2 regions of the Corynebacterium jeddahense genome follow, and region 2 is predicted to be linked to the other one. Evidence: predicted binding sites of a transcription regulator. Region 2 holds the regulator's gene; the other holds the start of a gene.

Region 1 (7,595 bases), 1.1 Mb from region 2:
CGGCAGCGCCGTCGACCACGCTATGCCCGCGACGAAGTGGGCCGGCGGGGTCGAGGTGCGGCCGCACGAGCTCGGCGCGGTGTTCGCGCCGAGCGAGCCGACCGGGGCGTGGGCAGTATCGGTGTGGGACGGGCCGGCGAACGCGAAGGAGATGCTCTGGCGCCCCGACGTCGCGGCCGCCGCGGAGCTCTCCGGCACGACGATCCTCGACGTGGACGACCCCGCGGACGCGCAGCGCGCCGTCGACGCCGTGGGCGCGGGCGTGGTGTGGGCGCTCGGCGACGTCGCGCTCCCGGACGCCGCGTGCTACATCGTCACGTTCCCGTCGGCGCAGCCGGAGCGGCCCGGCCTCGTGCAGGTGCGCGCCGGGTCGGGCCTGGCGGGCACGGAGTACCACGCGGACGGGCTCATCTCCACGCCCGCGGAGATCCGCCGCCGGGTGGAGGAGGCGGCTACATTCCTACGATCGGCGCCATCAGCGTCGGCGGAATGAACTGCAGCCACTGCATGGGCAGGTCCAGGCGGCCACCGCGGCGGCGCGCTTCATCGCTTCGCCTGCTTCGGCGTGTCTTCGACCAGCTCGACGCCCGCCTTGGCGTCGATAGTGTTCTCGTACGCCGTGCCGTACGTCAGCGCCGCGACCGCCCAGGTCTCCTTGCCGGTCTCGCCGTAGGAGACGCTGCCGGTCGCGCTCGCGCGGTCGTCGGCCCACCCCATCTTCGAGCCCTTCGCCCCGTCGAGCCGGGCGGTGCCGAAGCCCTGGATGAACCCGTCGTTGGCCACCGCCGCCTGCCGCTCCATGCCCCTGAGCAGCGGTTTGGCCACCGGGTCCCAGAGGATGGCGCAGATGAAGGTGGCCAGGTCCCGCGCCGAGGTCTCCGTGTTGCCCCAGGAGGAGCCGCGCGTGGTGTTTTTCAGTTCGAAGTCCTTGACAATCTCGTCGATCGCCTCCGGGTGCGCGGCGTCGAGTTCGCCGGCGACCGCGTCGTCGGAGTTCGCGATCATGCCCTGCACTTTGCGCTGCTCCTCGCTCGTGCCGTGGTAGAGCACCCAGTACCCGAGGTAGAGCTTCGCCAGCGAGAGCGCCGGGCGCGGCTCCTCGGCGTCCGCGGACATGGAGATCCGCCCGTCCGGGTGCACCACCGCGAGCGCCGTGCGCTCCCGCAGGTACGTCGGGGCCACGTGGACCGCCTGCGCGTTCGGCGCGAGCAGCACGCTTATCGACGCCGCCAGCGCCACCGCCCGCGTCCCCACAGCCCTCACAGCTCCGAGTCCGCTTCGTCGATCTCCTCGAACACCGGCTCGTCCACCTCCGAGAGGAAGAACTGCGCCCCGTTCGGGTCGTGCACGCCGGCCGTGCCGTTCTCGGGCCCGAACTCGACGCCGCCGCCGAGCTGCTCGAGCTGCCTGCACGCGGCCTCGAGGTCGCGGACGCCGAAGTAGCTGAACCACTGCGCCGTCTCCCCGACGAACATGCCCAAAAACGGCGCGCCGTCCTCGAACGCGAGGAAGTAGCCGTCGTCCTCGCGGATCTCCCAGTCGAAGAGTTCGCCGTAGAAGTCGATCGCCTCCATGCCCGGGGCGACGTATTCGTACCACACCGGCACGCCCGGCTCGCCGGCGGCGACGAAGCGCTCGTCGGAGTCCTTGAGCCCGAACAGCCCGCCCGCCGGGTCTTGGCACAGCGTGATCGTCTCGTCGGCGCTGAGCACCTTGCCGCCGAGCCGCTCCACGTCGTCGGGGGTGCCGAGGAACGACGTCACCCACATGTCCATCTGCGCGTTCACCAGCCCGGCGACCGGCAGCCCCTCCTTGCGCGCGGTGCCGTCCACGATCTCCCACCCGAGCAGCTCGGAGTAGAAGTGCGTGGACTTGAGCAGGCTGGTGGTCACCAGGTCCTGCCAGAACGGCATGCCTTCCTTGCCCTCGAACGCCGGCATTACATGTTCCTCCACTTCTCGGGGTCGAAGTCGTCGTCGGCGGTGCGCTCGTCGAAGTAGTCGTCATCGTCGTCGCCGGTGATCACGGTCGCGGAGTCCTCGCCGAGGGAGACGGTATCGCCGTCGATAAGCGAATGTCCCCGCGAGGTGACCACCTCGTTGTTCACCGCGACCTCGCCGGACGCGATGGCCTCCTTCGCGTGGCCGCCGGACTCGACGAGGTTGGCCAGTTTGAGAAACTGGCCGAGTTTGATCGTCTCGCCCGAAATGGGCACGTCGATATGCATGCGGGACAGTGTAATGCCGCTAGCGCTCTGCCTGGTCCACCGGCATGATGCTCATCGTGTCCACGTTCACGTGCGCGGGCAGGCTGGCCACCCACCGCACGGCCTCCGCGATGTCCTCCGGGCCCAGGTTGCACTTGCCCTCGTAGACCTCGTTCGCGCGCTCCGCGTCGCCGTTGAACCGGTTGAGCGAGAAGTCCGTCTTCACCCGCCGGAACGCGCGCGTGGCGCCGCGCAGCCCGTACTTCGCCGCGTTGTAGCCGGAGCCGCCCTTGTACGCGTCCGTGCCGGCGACCGACCCGATGTTGACCACCAGCCCCTTCGACGCCTTGAGCTGCGGGTACAGCGTGCGGGTGACACGCATCGTGCCCATCACGTTCGCCTCGAACATCCACTCCCAGTCGCCGTCGTCGGCGTCGCGCAGGTAGTCGAGCTCCTTCGCCCCGCCCCCGATCTCCTCGGCGATGCGCTCGCACCGCTCCAGGCGCCGGGCCGCCACGACGACCTGCCAGCCGTCCTTCGCCAGCGCCCTGCACGTCGCCTCGCCGATGCCCGCCGAGCCCCCGGTGACCACTGCTACCTTCTGTTCGCTCATGCGCCGAAGTGTAGGCCCTCCCAGAGCATCCACACGGCTAACGCGATGAAGATGGCGCCCGTTGCGACGTCGATAAGCCTGCCGTACCGCTCGATCGTGCCCGCCATCGCGCGGACGCCGAGCGCGACGCCGACGAACCACGCCACGCCGGTGGCGACGAGCAGCGGCGCCGCGGCCCAGCCCACGTCCGCGAACTGGGCGAAGATCGCGCCGAAGAAGAGCACCGCCTTCGGGTTGGAGAGGTTCGTGGCCAGCCCGGTGAGGAACGGCCTGCGCACGTGCTGCGCCTCCGGCAGCGACGGGTCCTTCGCGCGCATCGCGCCGACGCCCATCCACAGCAGGTAGGCCCCGCCGACGATCTGCAGCACCGAGAGGACCTGCGGGAACGCCTCGATGATCGCGCTCAGCCCGGCGAGCGAGGCGACGATCCAGATGGTGTTGCCCGCCATGATGCCGAGCGCGCACAGGACCCCCGCGCGGCGGTCCTTCGCGCCGACGCGGACGATCTGGAACAGGTCCGGGCCCGGGCTCGCGATCGCGGCGAGCCACACGCCGAGCAGCGCGATCATGTCTCCTCCATCTGCCGCATCGTGATGTTCAGCCGGCCGTCGAGCAGCGTCGACGTGCCCCGCTTGGCGCCCAGCACGGCGTGCCTCGCACGGCGGGCGGGGCCGCCGAAGACCACGGCGTCGCCGGACATGAGGAGGATATCGCGGCCCCCGATGCGGAACACCGCGTCCTGCCCGAACGAGAGGCTCACCACCGCGTTGTCGGACTCTTCCTCCGCGTCCACGTGCGCGCCCATCCCCTTGCCCGGCGGGTAGAAGTTCACCAGCGCCGTCTCGATCCGCGGCGTCGGGCCCACGAGCGGGTCGATCGCGCGGGCGCCTCTGAGGGCTGCGTCCGCGAGCGCCTGGAAGTTGTCGGGGATCGGCGGGACCTGCGGGTGCCTGACCATGCGGTACGGGTTCGTCGCCCAGAACCAGCCGAGGGAGAGCATCCAGGCGTCCATTTGGCCGTTGCCGACCTGTGGGCGTCGCATAGCAACCGGCGTCCCGGCCACACTGCGCGCGAGCTGGCGGGCCTGGTCGACGAGCGACGCTTGCTCGTCGGGGGCGAGGAACGCGGGCAAGTGCACGACGCCCGGCAGCGGGTTGGCGGGGCGGCGGGGGATGGCGTCGAACAGCACGCGCTCAGCGTAGCGTGTCGGCAGCGTTTTGTATGGTGTGTTCAGCCGGGTATGTAGGTAATCGCACAGATGTTGGGCGATTAGCTTATTTTTCCCGCGTATAGGGTTGCGCACCGTTCGTATGTTCGTTATAACGGAACGCAACAACAAAAAGGGGGCGGCAATGACAACGGCAACCACGGCACCAAAAACGTTCCGTAACCAGCGAGAACACGACCCAGATAGCGAAGCAGCACAACTCATCCGCGACACCTACTGGGCAATGTTCGGGCACTACTCCTACCCAGGGTTCGACATCGAAGACTTCGACGTCGCGGTCACAAAACTGCAAGCCGCCACCGGGTGGTCAAAAACCCTCGTCAAACACGCCATCCTCGGACACGCCGCACTACAGGAACTCCCGAACCTGCGGGCACTCCAACGCGACACCCGCGTCATGGACATCGCCCACCTCACCGCGGTCTACACCACACTCGAAGAACTCGGACCCGACGCGGACGACGAGTTCTACGCAGTCATCGACGACATCCTCGTCGACACCTTCACCCCGAAACGCCACAACCAACTCCTCCCCCAACGCAAAACAGTCACCGACCGGATCCGCGCCGCCATCAAACGCCTCGACCCCACCCGCGCCTACGACAAACGCAAACGCACCAAGCGGGAACAAAACACCGACGACACCCTCCGCTTCGACACCTACAGCATCGACGGCACCCAGCGCTGCCGCATCGAACTGCTCACCAACGCCACGACCAGCAAACGCATCCACGTCCACGTCACCGCCATCGCACGCGAACACGGCATCAGCACGGTAGAAGCCGCCGAACAACTTCTCTCCGGCGAACTCGCAGGCGCGCAAGCACGACCCGTCATCAACGTCTACAGTCCAAAAGGCCGCGCGGAGGGCGACCCGGTGTACATCCCCGGCAGCGGGTGGACCGACCCGGAGGCGACCGCCGCCTTCGACGATTGGCTGGCCGAGTCGGAGCCCGTCGAGCGCAACCTCGACGCCGCCGCCGAGCAGGTGCTCCGGGGCTACGCCCCGAGCGAGGCGATGCGCCAGGCGGTGGGCGCCCGAAACAGGACGTGCGTCTACCCGGGCTGCAACCGCCCCGCGGAACAGTGCCAGCTCGACCACCGCATCCCCTACGAAGAAGGCGGCGAAACCGCGGTGGGCAACCTGTTCCCCCTCTGCCAACACCACCACAACATGAAGACAGACCGCCGGGCCTTCTACATCCCCGACCCCACCACCGGCGACATCATCTGGCTCTTCGCCGACGGCACCTTCGAGATCGAATCGCCCGACAGCCTCCTGCACAGCCAGTTCACGCCGACGACACCCCGGTGGCGCTCCAGCCTGGCCAACGTACGCAAAAACCGGGCCCGCCTGGCGGAGTTCTACGCCAAAGGCCACACCATCCTCGACCAATTCGACACAGACCTCGACCTCACACGCGCCACCACAGCAATCCAACACCTCGAAGAGGAATACGACATGCGCTTCCCCTTCACCCCACACATGCCCTACCAAGAACCACTACCCGAAGAACCCTACGAACCACCCATCCCCGACCCCGAATACACCTACCCCGCCGAAGAACTACACCACATAGACCTCACCCAATACCTCCTCAACTACGACTTCGCACTCCAACACGGATGCGTCTACTTCCCATACGGCTTCATCGAAATCCCCGGCGAAACCACCGCCTAGCGCAGGTAGAACGTGTCCACGACCTCGTACTTCGGCCCGCCGCTGCGGCCCTTGCCCAGGTGGGACTCGAGCAGCAACACCTCGTCGGCGGCGAACTCCGGCCCGGTGTAGATGGCGAGGGCGTGCGCGTGGTCGTCGAGAAGCCAATGGTCCCTCGTCCTCGTCCCAGTGCGCGCGACGGAGAGGTGGGCGCGCTGGCGGCGCCGCGTGTCCGGGTCGAGCTGGCAGTCGGCCATGAGGTCCTTCAGGGGCGCCTTGTCCCCGCCGACGCCGATCCAGAGGGTGCGCCGATCAAAACACCCGGCCCCCCGCAGGTGTAAGCGGAGGGGCCGGGTGAAAGCGGTGGCCTGGGCGAGATGGTCGGTGACCGCGGCGGCGTCGTTAGGCTGGGCCCCGTAGAACGCGACCGTGATGTGCCAGTTGTCCGGGTCTGTCCACCGCACCTCGGTGCCGGAGAAGTCGCGGATGGGGCGCAGGGCGGTGATGAGGTGTTCGCGCACATCGGCCGGTGGGACGATCGCTGCGAAGAGGCGTCTCATGGCCCACACGCTACCCTGGATTGCCATGTTCGACCTGGTGAAAATCGGCAGCGGTCTCCCCGTGTCGCGCGTGATCGGCGGGCTGCCCACCACGGGCCCGCTCGTCGTCGAGGCGCCGCCCGGCACCGGCAAGACCACGCTGGTCCCGCCCGCGATTGCGAACGTGGCGGGAAAGACGCTGGTCACGGCGCCGCGCAGGGTGGCGGTGCGGTCCGCGGCGCGGAGGCTTTCGCTTCTCGACGGCACTCCGCTCGGCACCAACGTCGGCTACAGCATCCGCGGCGAACATAAGGACGGCGCGCTCGTCGAATTCGTCACGCCCGGCGTGCTGCTCAACCGCCTGCTCAAGGACCCTGACCTCGAGGGCGTCGGCGCCGTGGTCATCGACGAGGTGCACGAGCGCCAGCTGGACACGGACCTCGTGCTCGCGATGTGCATGGAGGTCGCCGAACTGCGCGAGGACCTCTACCTCGCCGCCATGTCCGCGACCCTCGACGCGCGGAAGTTCGCCGACCACATGGGCGCCCGCATCCTGTCGACGGAGGCGGTGACCCACCCCCTCGACATCAGCTACGCGCCGCACCCGGAGCGGATCCGGGGCACCCGGGAGTTCTACCGCCACGTCGCGGAGCAGGCGAAGCACGGCGAGCGCACGCTGGTGTTCGTGCCCGGGGTGCGCGAGGTGGACCTCGTCTGCGGCTTCCTCGACGACGCCGCGCCGCTGCACGGCAGGCTCACCAGCAAGGAGCAGGACGCCGCGCTCAACGGCGATGCACGCGTGGTGGTGGCGACGTCGGTCGCCGAGTCCTCGATCACGGTGCCGGGTGTGCGCAAGGTGGTCGACGCCGGGCTGTCGAGGGTCCCGAAACGCGACAGTCGCGGCATGACCGGCCTGGTCACGGTGACGGAGGCGAAGACGAGCGCCGACCAGCGGGCGGGCCGCGCCGGCCGCGAGGGTCCCGGCGAGGTTGTCCGCGTGTTTTCGCGCGACGAGTACGCGAAGATGCAGCCCGACATCACCCCCGAAATCCTCACCGCGGACCTCACCGCCGCCGCGCTCACGATGGCGGCGTGGGGGTCGCCGGACCTCCCGCTTCTCGACGCCCCTCCGGACCTCACCGAAGCCGAACACAACCTCGAGGCGATCGGGGCATTGGACGGCGGCACGATCACGGATCTGGGCAAGCGGCTGGCCACGCTCCCCCTCGACCCCAGGCTCGGCGCCGCCCTGCTCGAGTTCGGCGCCCAGGCCGCGCCCACCGTGGCCCGGCTCGCGGGCGACGCGGACCCGAAGCGGCTGGCCAGGCTCGTCGAAGATAAGGGTCCCG
Region 2 (7,595 bases):
CTAGATTCTAGACGCACGTCCCACACCGGAAGAATCGCGGGCCTTCGCGCGTTCAATCGGGTAGATATGACAGAGAACTATTCCGTAACCACGAAAGAGCATTTATTGCTTCACGACGAACTCACGCCGGAAGAACGCGCCCACGAGGATCTGCTGCGGCAGGCTTTCCGACACAATTCGCCCCAGCCCGGCGCTGAGCCGACCGTCGGCTCGCTCGACCTTGAGGACCGCAACGCGTTCCGCTCCGTCACCGGGGCGACGGAGCTGCGCGCCGAGGAACAGCAGGACGGCTACGAAGTCGAGTACCGCAAGCTGCGCCTCGAGGAGGTCCTCCTCGTCGGCGCGTGGACCGAGGGCACCACGGCCGAGATGGAAGCGAACATGTGGGAGCTCGCGGCGCTGGCGAAGACCGCGGGCGCGCAGGTCGTGGACATGCTCTACCAGAAGCGCGACAAGCCGGATCCCGGCACCTACATCGGCTCCGGCAAGGTCGCGGAGCTGCGCGAGATCGTGCAGGCCACGGGCGTGGACACGGTGATCTTCGACGGCGAGCTCTCGCCCTCGCAGATGATCGCGCTCGAGGAGGCGCTGAAGATCAAGGTGATCGACCGCACGATGCTCATCCTCGACATCTTCGCCCAGCACGCGAAGAGCCGCGAGGGCAAGGCGCAGGTGAGCCTCGCGCAGATGGAGTACCTCTACAGCCGCACCCGCGGCTGGGGCGGCAACCTCTCGCGCCAGGCCGGCGGCCGCGCCGGTTCGAACGGCGGCGTGGGCCTGCGCGGCCCGGGCGAGACCCGCATCGAGGCGGACCGCCGCCGCCTGCGCACCGAGATGGCGAAGCTGCGCCACCAGTTGCGCGACATGACCACCGCGCGCGAGGTGAAGCGGGCGCGCCGCCAGCGCTCCTCGATTCCGAAGATCGCCATCGCGGGCTACACCAACGCCGGCAAATCCTCGCTCATCAACGCGATGACGGGCGCGGGCGTGCTCGTGGAAGACGCGCTGTTCGCCACCCTGGACCCGTCGACACGCAGGGCGAAACTCGCCGACGGGCGCAACGTCGTGCTCACCGACACCGTCGGGTTCGTGCGCCACCTGCCCACGCAGCTCGTCGAGGCGTTCAAGTCGACGCTCGAGGAGGTCGCGGGCGCGGACTTGGTGCTCCACGTCGTGGATGGCTCCGACGCGTTCCCGCTCAAGCAGATCGAGGCGGTCAACGACGTGCTCGCCGAGGTCACCCGCGATTCCGGCGACGAGATGCCGCCGGAGATCGTGGTGGTGAACAAGATCGACGACGCGGACCCGATGGTGCTCGCCGAGCTGCGCCACGCGCTGGAGAAGTCCGGGCGCGACGCCGTGTTCGTCTCCGCCCTCACCGGAGAGGGCATCGCGGAGCTCGAGGCGCGCATCGAGCAGCACCTCAACTCCATCGACGCGCACGTGACCATGGTGGTGCCCTACACGCGTGGCGACGTGGTCAGCCGCGTCCACGACGAGGGCACCGTGCGCAGCGAGGAGTACGAGGAGGCGGGCACGCGTATCGACGTCCGCCTGCCGCGGGTGCTCGCCGAGCAGTACGCGGAGTTCGTGGTTTCCTAGTTCGCCGGCCCGGTCAACCTCACCCTCAACTTCGGCGGCGTCGCCCTCGAGGGCATCGCGCTCGGATCGGTCGGCATCATCGCGATTTACCCGATCCTGCGCTCGATCTACGACACGGTCGGCGAGGGGCAGTACCGCTAAGCGCTGCTGGGCAACCGCGCGAAAAACGCCCGCGCCGCCCGGTGCGAAACCGGTGCGGGGCGAGCGCTGGTGAACGTCGTAACGCTGCTGCCTACTCCTCGTCGAGGTTCTTCGCAATGAGGGCGGCGATCTCCTCGACGGCCTCCGCGTTGTCTGAGGTGACGGTGACCTCGTCACCGTGCTCTGCGCCCATCGCCATGATCATGAGGGAGGAGGCGGCGTCGGTCTCGTCGTCATCGTCGCCGCCCACGAGGGTGAGCAGGATCTCGTCGTCGTACTCGCCGGCCGCGTCCGCGATGACGGTTGCCGGGCGGGCGTGCAGCCCGACAGTGGAGCCGACCTTGACAGTCTTGGAAGCCATAATCTGATGTCCTTTCGATCGTTTGCGGTTACGAGTGTACGGCCGCCTTGGGCGACGCCGCCACCTGCTTCAGCGCGATGACGGCCGCGGTGGAGACCACCACGCCGGCCGCGAGCGCGATGAGCATGCCCCACCACGGGTGGTAGGCGAAGATGACGAACACGCCGCCGTGCGGCGCCTGCGACTGCACGCCGAGGGCCATCGAGATCGCGCCGGCCGTCGCGCCGCCGGCCATCATCGCGGGGATGACGCGGAACGGGTCGGCCGCGGCAAACGGGATGGCGCCCTCGGAGACGAAGGAGAGGCCGAGCAGCCAGGCGGACTTGCCGTTCTCCCGCTCCGCGGGGGTGAACAGGTTGCTGCGCAGGAACGTGGCCAGGGACAGGGCGATCGGTGGCACCATGCCGGAGATCATCACCGCGGCCATGATCTCGTACGCGCCCTGCGTGCCCGCCGACAGGCCCGCGGTGCCGAAGAGGTAGGCCGCCTTATTCACCGGTCCGCCGAGGTCGAAGCACATCATGAGGCCGATGATGATGCCCAGCAGCACCGCGGAGGAGCCGGACATGGACTCGAGCCAGCTGGTCAGGCCCTCCATGATCGCGCCGAGCGGGCAGCCGAGCAGCAGGTACATGAGCACGCCGACGATGAGCGAGGTAAGCAGCGGGATGATCACCACCGGCATGAGCGAGCCGAGCCAGCGCGGCACCTTCCACGTCTGGATCCAGTAGGCGATCACGCCGGCGAGCAGGCCCGTGACCAGGCCGCCGATGAAGCCGGCGCCGACCATGACGGAAATCGCGCCGCCAACGAACCCGGGCGCGATGCCGGGGCGCCCGGCGAGGCCGTAGCCGATGTAGCCGGACAGCGCGGGCACGACGAAGCCCATCGCCATCTGCCCGGTGGCGAAGAGTACGGCGCCGAGGTAGAGCATCCACCCGGACCGGGAGAACGAGATCAGCTCGCCGTCGACCATGACGTCGTGGCCGGGCAGGTTAGCGGGCGAGTAGTCCGTCACCAGCGCCTGCCAGCCGTTGGCCATGTCGGCGCCACCGAAGAGGAACCCGAGCGCGAGCAGGAGGCCGCCGGCGGCCACGAAGGGCACCATGTAGGACAAGCCCGTCATCACGGCCTGCTATTCCGGTTACACCCGAATTATGTCCGATTGTGTCCGTTTAGGCAACGAGGTTCGCGGTGTGGTTTACCCCTCGTTGGCGAGCACAACCTCGACGCCGTGTTCCCGCAGTTCCTCCACGAACGCGGGCGGTGCATCCGCGTCCGTGACCACGACGTCGACGTCGCTGAGCGAGGCGAAGCTGACGAGGTAGTCGTTGCCGATCTTCGTGGAGTCGCACAACACCACCACGGTGCGCGCGTTGGTGACCATCGCGGTCTTCACGGCGGCCTCCTGGGCGTCCGCGGTAGACAGGCCGTGGTCGATGGTCAGCGCGTTCGTGCCGATGAAGGCCACGTCCGCGCGCAGCAGCGCGAGCGTGCGAAGGGCGGTGCTGCCCACGACGGCCTGGGTGACCGGACGCACGGTGCCGCCGAGCAGCTGCACGTCGTTGAGCCCCGCGGTACTGAGCTCGAGCGCCGTGGGCAACGAGTTCGTCACAATCGAGCACTCGTGGGCGAGCCCGTTTTTGGCGATGAGGTCAGCGAGGCTGCTGATGGTCGTGCCGGAATCGAGGAAGATGCCCCCGCCGTCGTGGTCCGGGAGGAACTGTAGCGCGGCACTGGCGATCGCGTTTTTCGCCTCCGAGGAGGCCTTCGCCCGCGCATCGAGGGGGAGCTCGGAGGTGAGGAACGACTGGTTTGCCACCGCGCCGCCGTGGACGCGGTGCACCACGCCCTCCTCATGCAGCGCCGCGAGGTCACGGCGGATGGTCTCCGCCGTGACCCCGAATCGATCTGCGAGGTCGGTGACGCTCACGCGGCCCTCAACTGCGGTGAGCGACGCGATCTGGCGCTTGCGTTCCTCGGCGTACATAGGCCTCCTCCAATTCCCCCCACTCCGGGCAAGCGGGAGCTGGCTATAGGGTACGGAACACCGAGATGACCCGCCCCATGATTTCGGCTTCGTCGCCCTTGATGGGGGCGAACGCCTCATTGTGGGGGAGGAGCCACACGCCGGACGAGTCCTTGTGGAACTCCTTGACGGTCGCCTCGCCGTCGATGAGCGCGGCGACGAACTCGCCCTCCTCCGCCACGGGCTGCGAGCGGATGACCACCCAGTCCCCGTCGAGGATGCCCGCGTCCTTCATCGATTCGCCGACCACGCTGAGCATGAACACGTCGCCGTCGCCGAGCAGCTCCTCCGGCAGGGGGTAGTACGTGTCCACGTTTTCCTCGGCGAGGATCGGCGCGCCGGCCGCGATCTGGCCGACCACGGGCACGTAGCGCGCCGTCGACGCGTCTTCCGGGGCTGCCTCCTGCGCCTTCTTCTTCGGCTTCGGCGAGGTGGTCTCCTGCAGGTGGCGCAGGTCCACCGCGCGCGGCTTGTTCGGGTCGCGCCGCAGGAAGCCCTTCTTCTCGAGCTCCTTGAGCTGGTACGCGACGGAGGAGGTGGACTGCAGACCGGTCGCGTCGCCGATCTCGCGGATGCTCGGCGGGTAGCCGCGGAGCACGACGGCGTCCTGGATGACTTGGAGAATGCGCCGCTGGCGGTCCGACAGCGTGCTCATGTCGAGGTTGGCGGGCTCCGACTTCTTTCGTGCCATGGGGGCTCCTTCTGTGGCGGGTGGGTGCGACTACGAACGTACCAGAGAGGGCAAGCATGTTCGAGGATTTGCACACTGTAGTGGACACGCATCGGCGCGCCTGCTATAAATCGAACATGTCATCGTATTCGAACATACTAACGGGAGCGTGTTCGAACGTGTCGCGGACGCAAGTACAGTGTGCCGCGGATAGAAAGGAGACCACCATGTCAGTCGTGATTAACCCAGCAAGTGCCGCCAAAAAGCCGACCCGAGTTCAGGCGCCCGTCGTGCCGCCGGCGGAAGTGTGGGATCTGGAATCTCCCGCACGGCGCCCGGCGTGCGCCCGCGCTGTTCGAACCATCGCCGTTGGCGATCGAACTTCTGAGCGCTCGGTAAAGCGGTCCGGCCGCAACGCGGAGGCGGCGGGAAGTTCGTTCGAAATGCGTCGCGAGAACCGGGAGAGTGTCCTGCTCGGCGCCGTGCTCACGGCGGCGCTCATTATCGGCTCGGCCGTCGGCGGCGCGTTCTCGAGCGGGGACGAGGTGCCGATGTCGAAGGTGGCCTATTCGGCGTCGGTGGGCGCCGAGCACTAACGCGCGGGGCCGTTAGGGCGGGCGGGGCCCGCGGGTAACATCGCAAGGCGTAGACGCACCGCCTCGATGCCGGGGCCCGATCCGGGGAGGAACCGCTTCCGTGTATTGCCCCTTCTGCCACAACGAGCACTCCCGCGTCGCCGACTCGCGCCTTGTCGAGGGCGGGTCCGCCATCCGCCGCCGGCGCGAGTGCACCGAATGCGGCGGCAGGTTTACCACGGTGGAGAAGGCTGTCCTGACCGTGGTGAAGCGTAACGGGGTGAGCGAGCCGTTCGACAGAGACAAGCTCATCGTCGGCGTCCGGCGCGCCTGCCAGGGCCGCGACGTGTCGGACGACGCGCTCAAGCGGCTCGCCCAGGAGGTTGAGGAGACCGTCCGCGCGCAGGGCAGCTCGCAGGTGCCCGCCCACGAGATCGGCCTCGCCGTCCTCGAGCCGCTGCGGGCGCTCGACGAGGTCGCATACCTGCGTTTCGCCTCCGTGTACAAGTCCTTCGAGAGCGCCGACGACTTCGAGTCGGAGATCCGCCTCATGCGCCGCCGCGACCGAGAAGACTTCTAGGGAAGATTTCCAGGGAGGATTTTCTAGGCGAGCGCGTCGATCTTCTTCTCGATGCGACGCTGGCTCACTGGTTTCGGCGTGCCCAGGCGCTGCGCGAACAGGCTCACACGTAATTCCTCGATCTGCCAGAGGATGTCCTTGTACGCCTTCGTCTTCTCCCGCCCCGCCGGGAGCCGCTGCATCTTCGCGGCGAGGTAGCGCTTCACCGAGTCGACAACGCTCTGCCGGTCGGCGTCGCGGTCCGGGTCGAGGCGCATGTCCTCGAGGCGGATGCGCATCGCGTCGATGTAGCGGGGCAGGTGCTGCAGGTGCCCGATGCCGTGGACGGTCACCGCGTGCTTCGGCAGGAAGAACGCGAGCTGGCCGCGCATGTCGTCGATGGCGGGGCCGTCCCACTGCTCCAGCTCGGCGGCGAGGTTGGCGTACTCCGCCAGGGCCGGGGCGAGTGTGACTACGACGCGGCGCACAGCGCCCGGCACCTCCGGCTTGATTTCGGCGGCGAGCGCCTCGAATTCCTCGGGCGAGCGCACCGGCCCGCCATGCGCGAACATAAGGTCGCGAATGACGGCGATGCGCGCGTCGTCGACGAGCCCGGCCGCGCCGCCGTGCGGGTAGCGGTCCACGGCCACCTTGTGGCGCAGCGGCAGCCCCTTCGTCATCTGCGCGGCGTTGACGGAGATCTCGCGCAACAGCAGCGTGAGCGTCGCCGTGACCATCGACGCCTCGGCGGCCGCCTTCGTCGGGTGGACGGTCACCTTCACCCCGTCCTTCGTCGCCTCGAGGGCGGGGTAGGCGTCGACGTCGTTACCGTCGATGGTGGTGGTGACGGTTTCCGGGACCGCGCCGAGCGTGTCGGCGGTCCACTTCTGCACGGCTTCGGACTCCGACGTCCGCCCCGCCTGGGAGACGGAGGACCGGATCTTGCCGGCCTGCCGGCGCTTGAGCGCGGCGAGGTCCTTGTCGTGGTCGACCACCTTGCCGCGGCGGTCGATCGCCGCGTACGTCACCCGGAGGTGGGCGGGCAGCGCATCTGGGTTGAAGTCGGAGCCGTTGATGCCGCGCCCGCCCAGGCTGCGCAGGGCGTCCGCGAGCGCGTCGGTGAACGGGGCGTTCTCGCCAGTGTCGCTCTCGGCGATGACCTCGAGGGCGCGCTCGGCGAAGTCGGGCGCCGGGACGACGGTCTTGCGCAGCGCCTTCGGCAGCGTCCGGATCATCTCGGCCGCGAGCTCGGGGCGCAGGCCGGGCACGAGCCAATCGAACCCGTCCTCGCGGAGGTTCGCCAGCAGGGGCACCGGCACCTCCACGGTCACGCCGTCGAACGGGTCGCCGGGCTCGAACTTGTAGCGCAGGGCGTAATCGATGGAACCCTGCCGCCGCACTTCGGGGAAGGCGGCGGCGCCGGCGTCCACGCCGTCGTCGTCAAGCAAACTGCTCGGGTCGAAGTCGAGGTAGTGCTTGTCCTTCGCCCGCTGCTTCTTCCACCACGAGTCGAAGTGGCGTGCGGTGGTCACGTCGGCGGGCAGGCGGGAGTCGTAGAACTCGAACAGCGTGTCTTCGTCGACGACGAGGCCGCGGCGGCGCACCTTCTCCTCCACGGAGGCGGCCTCGGCGAGGAGCGCCTCGTTGTGGTCGATGAA

The links. The regulator LexA, encoded in region 2, represses DNA repair genes until DNA is damaged. The targets are predictions, from matches to a motif close to CGAACANNTGTTCG.
Region 1: CJEDD_RS00400 (alpha-ketoglutarate-dependent dioxygenase AlkB) is a predicted target of LexA. The motif match lies at 4,071-4,084, and genes of this name have one in related genera.

The regions. Positions count from the first base shown of each region.
Region 1 is NZ_CP063194.1:89,376-96,970, reverse strand. It holds gene CJEDD_RS00430 (hypothetical protein) at 1-493, shown strand, start outside; gene CJEDD_RS00425 (hypothetical protein) at 544-1,263, opposite strand; gene CJEDD_RS00420 (VOC family protein) at 1,260-1,940, opposite strand; gene CJEDD_RS00415 (RNA-binding S4 domain-containing protein) at 1,940-2,227, opposite strand; gene CJEDD_RS00410 (SDR family oxidoreductase) at 2,247-2,819, opposite strand; gene CJEDD_RS00405 (LysE family translocator) at 2,816-3,388, opposite strand; gene CJEDD_RS00400 (alpha-ketoglutarate-dependent dioxygenase AlkB) at 3,385-4,008, opposite strand; gene CJEDD_RS00395 (HNH endonuclease signature motif containing protein) at 4,172-5,728, shown strand; gene thpR (RNA 2',3'-cyclic phosphodiesterase) at 5,725-6,267, opposite strand; gene CJEDD_RS00385 (ATP-dependent helicase C-terminal domain-containing protein) at 6,293-7,595, shown strand, end outside.
Region 2 is NZ_CP063194.1:1,545,703-1,553,297, reverse strand. It holds gene hflX (GTPase HflX) at 67-1,602, shown strand; gene CJEDD_RS07575 (HPr family phosphocarrier protein) at 1,835-2,104, opposite strand; partial or broken gene CJEDD_RS07570 (PTS fructose transporter subunit IIC) at 2,133-3,239, opposite strand; gene CJEDD_RS07565 (DeoR/GlpR family DNA-binding transcription regulator) at 3,306-4,094, opposite strand; gene lexA (transcriptional repressor LexA) at 4,138-4,824, opposite strand; gene CJEDD_RS07555 (hypothetical protein) at 5,031-5,399, shown strand; gene nrdR (transcriptional regulator NrdR) at 5,500-5,958, shown strand; gene hrpA (ATP-dependent RNA helicase HrpA) at 5,982-7,595, opposite strand, start outside.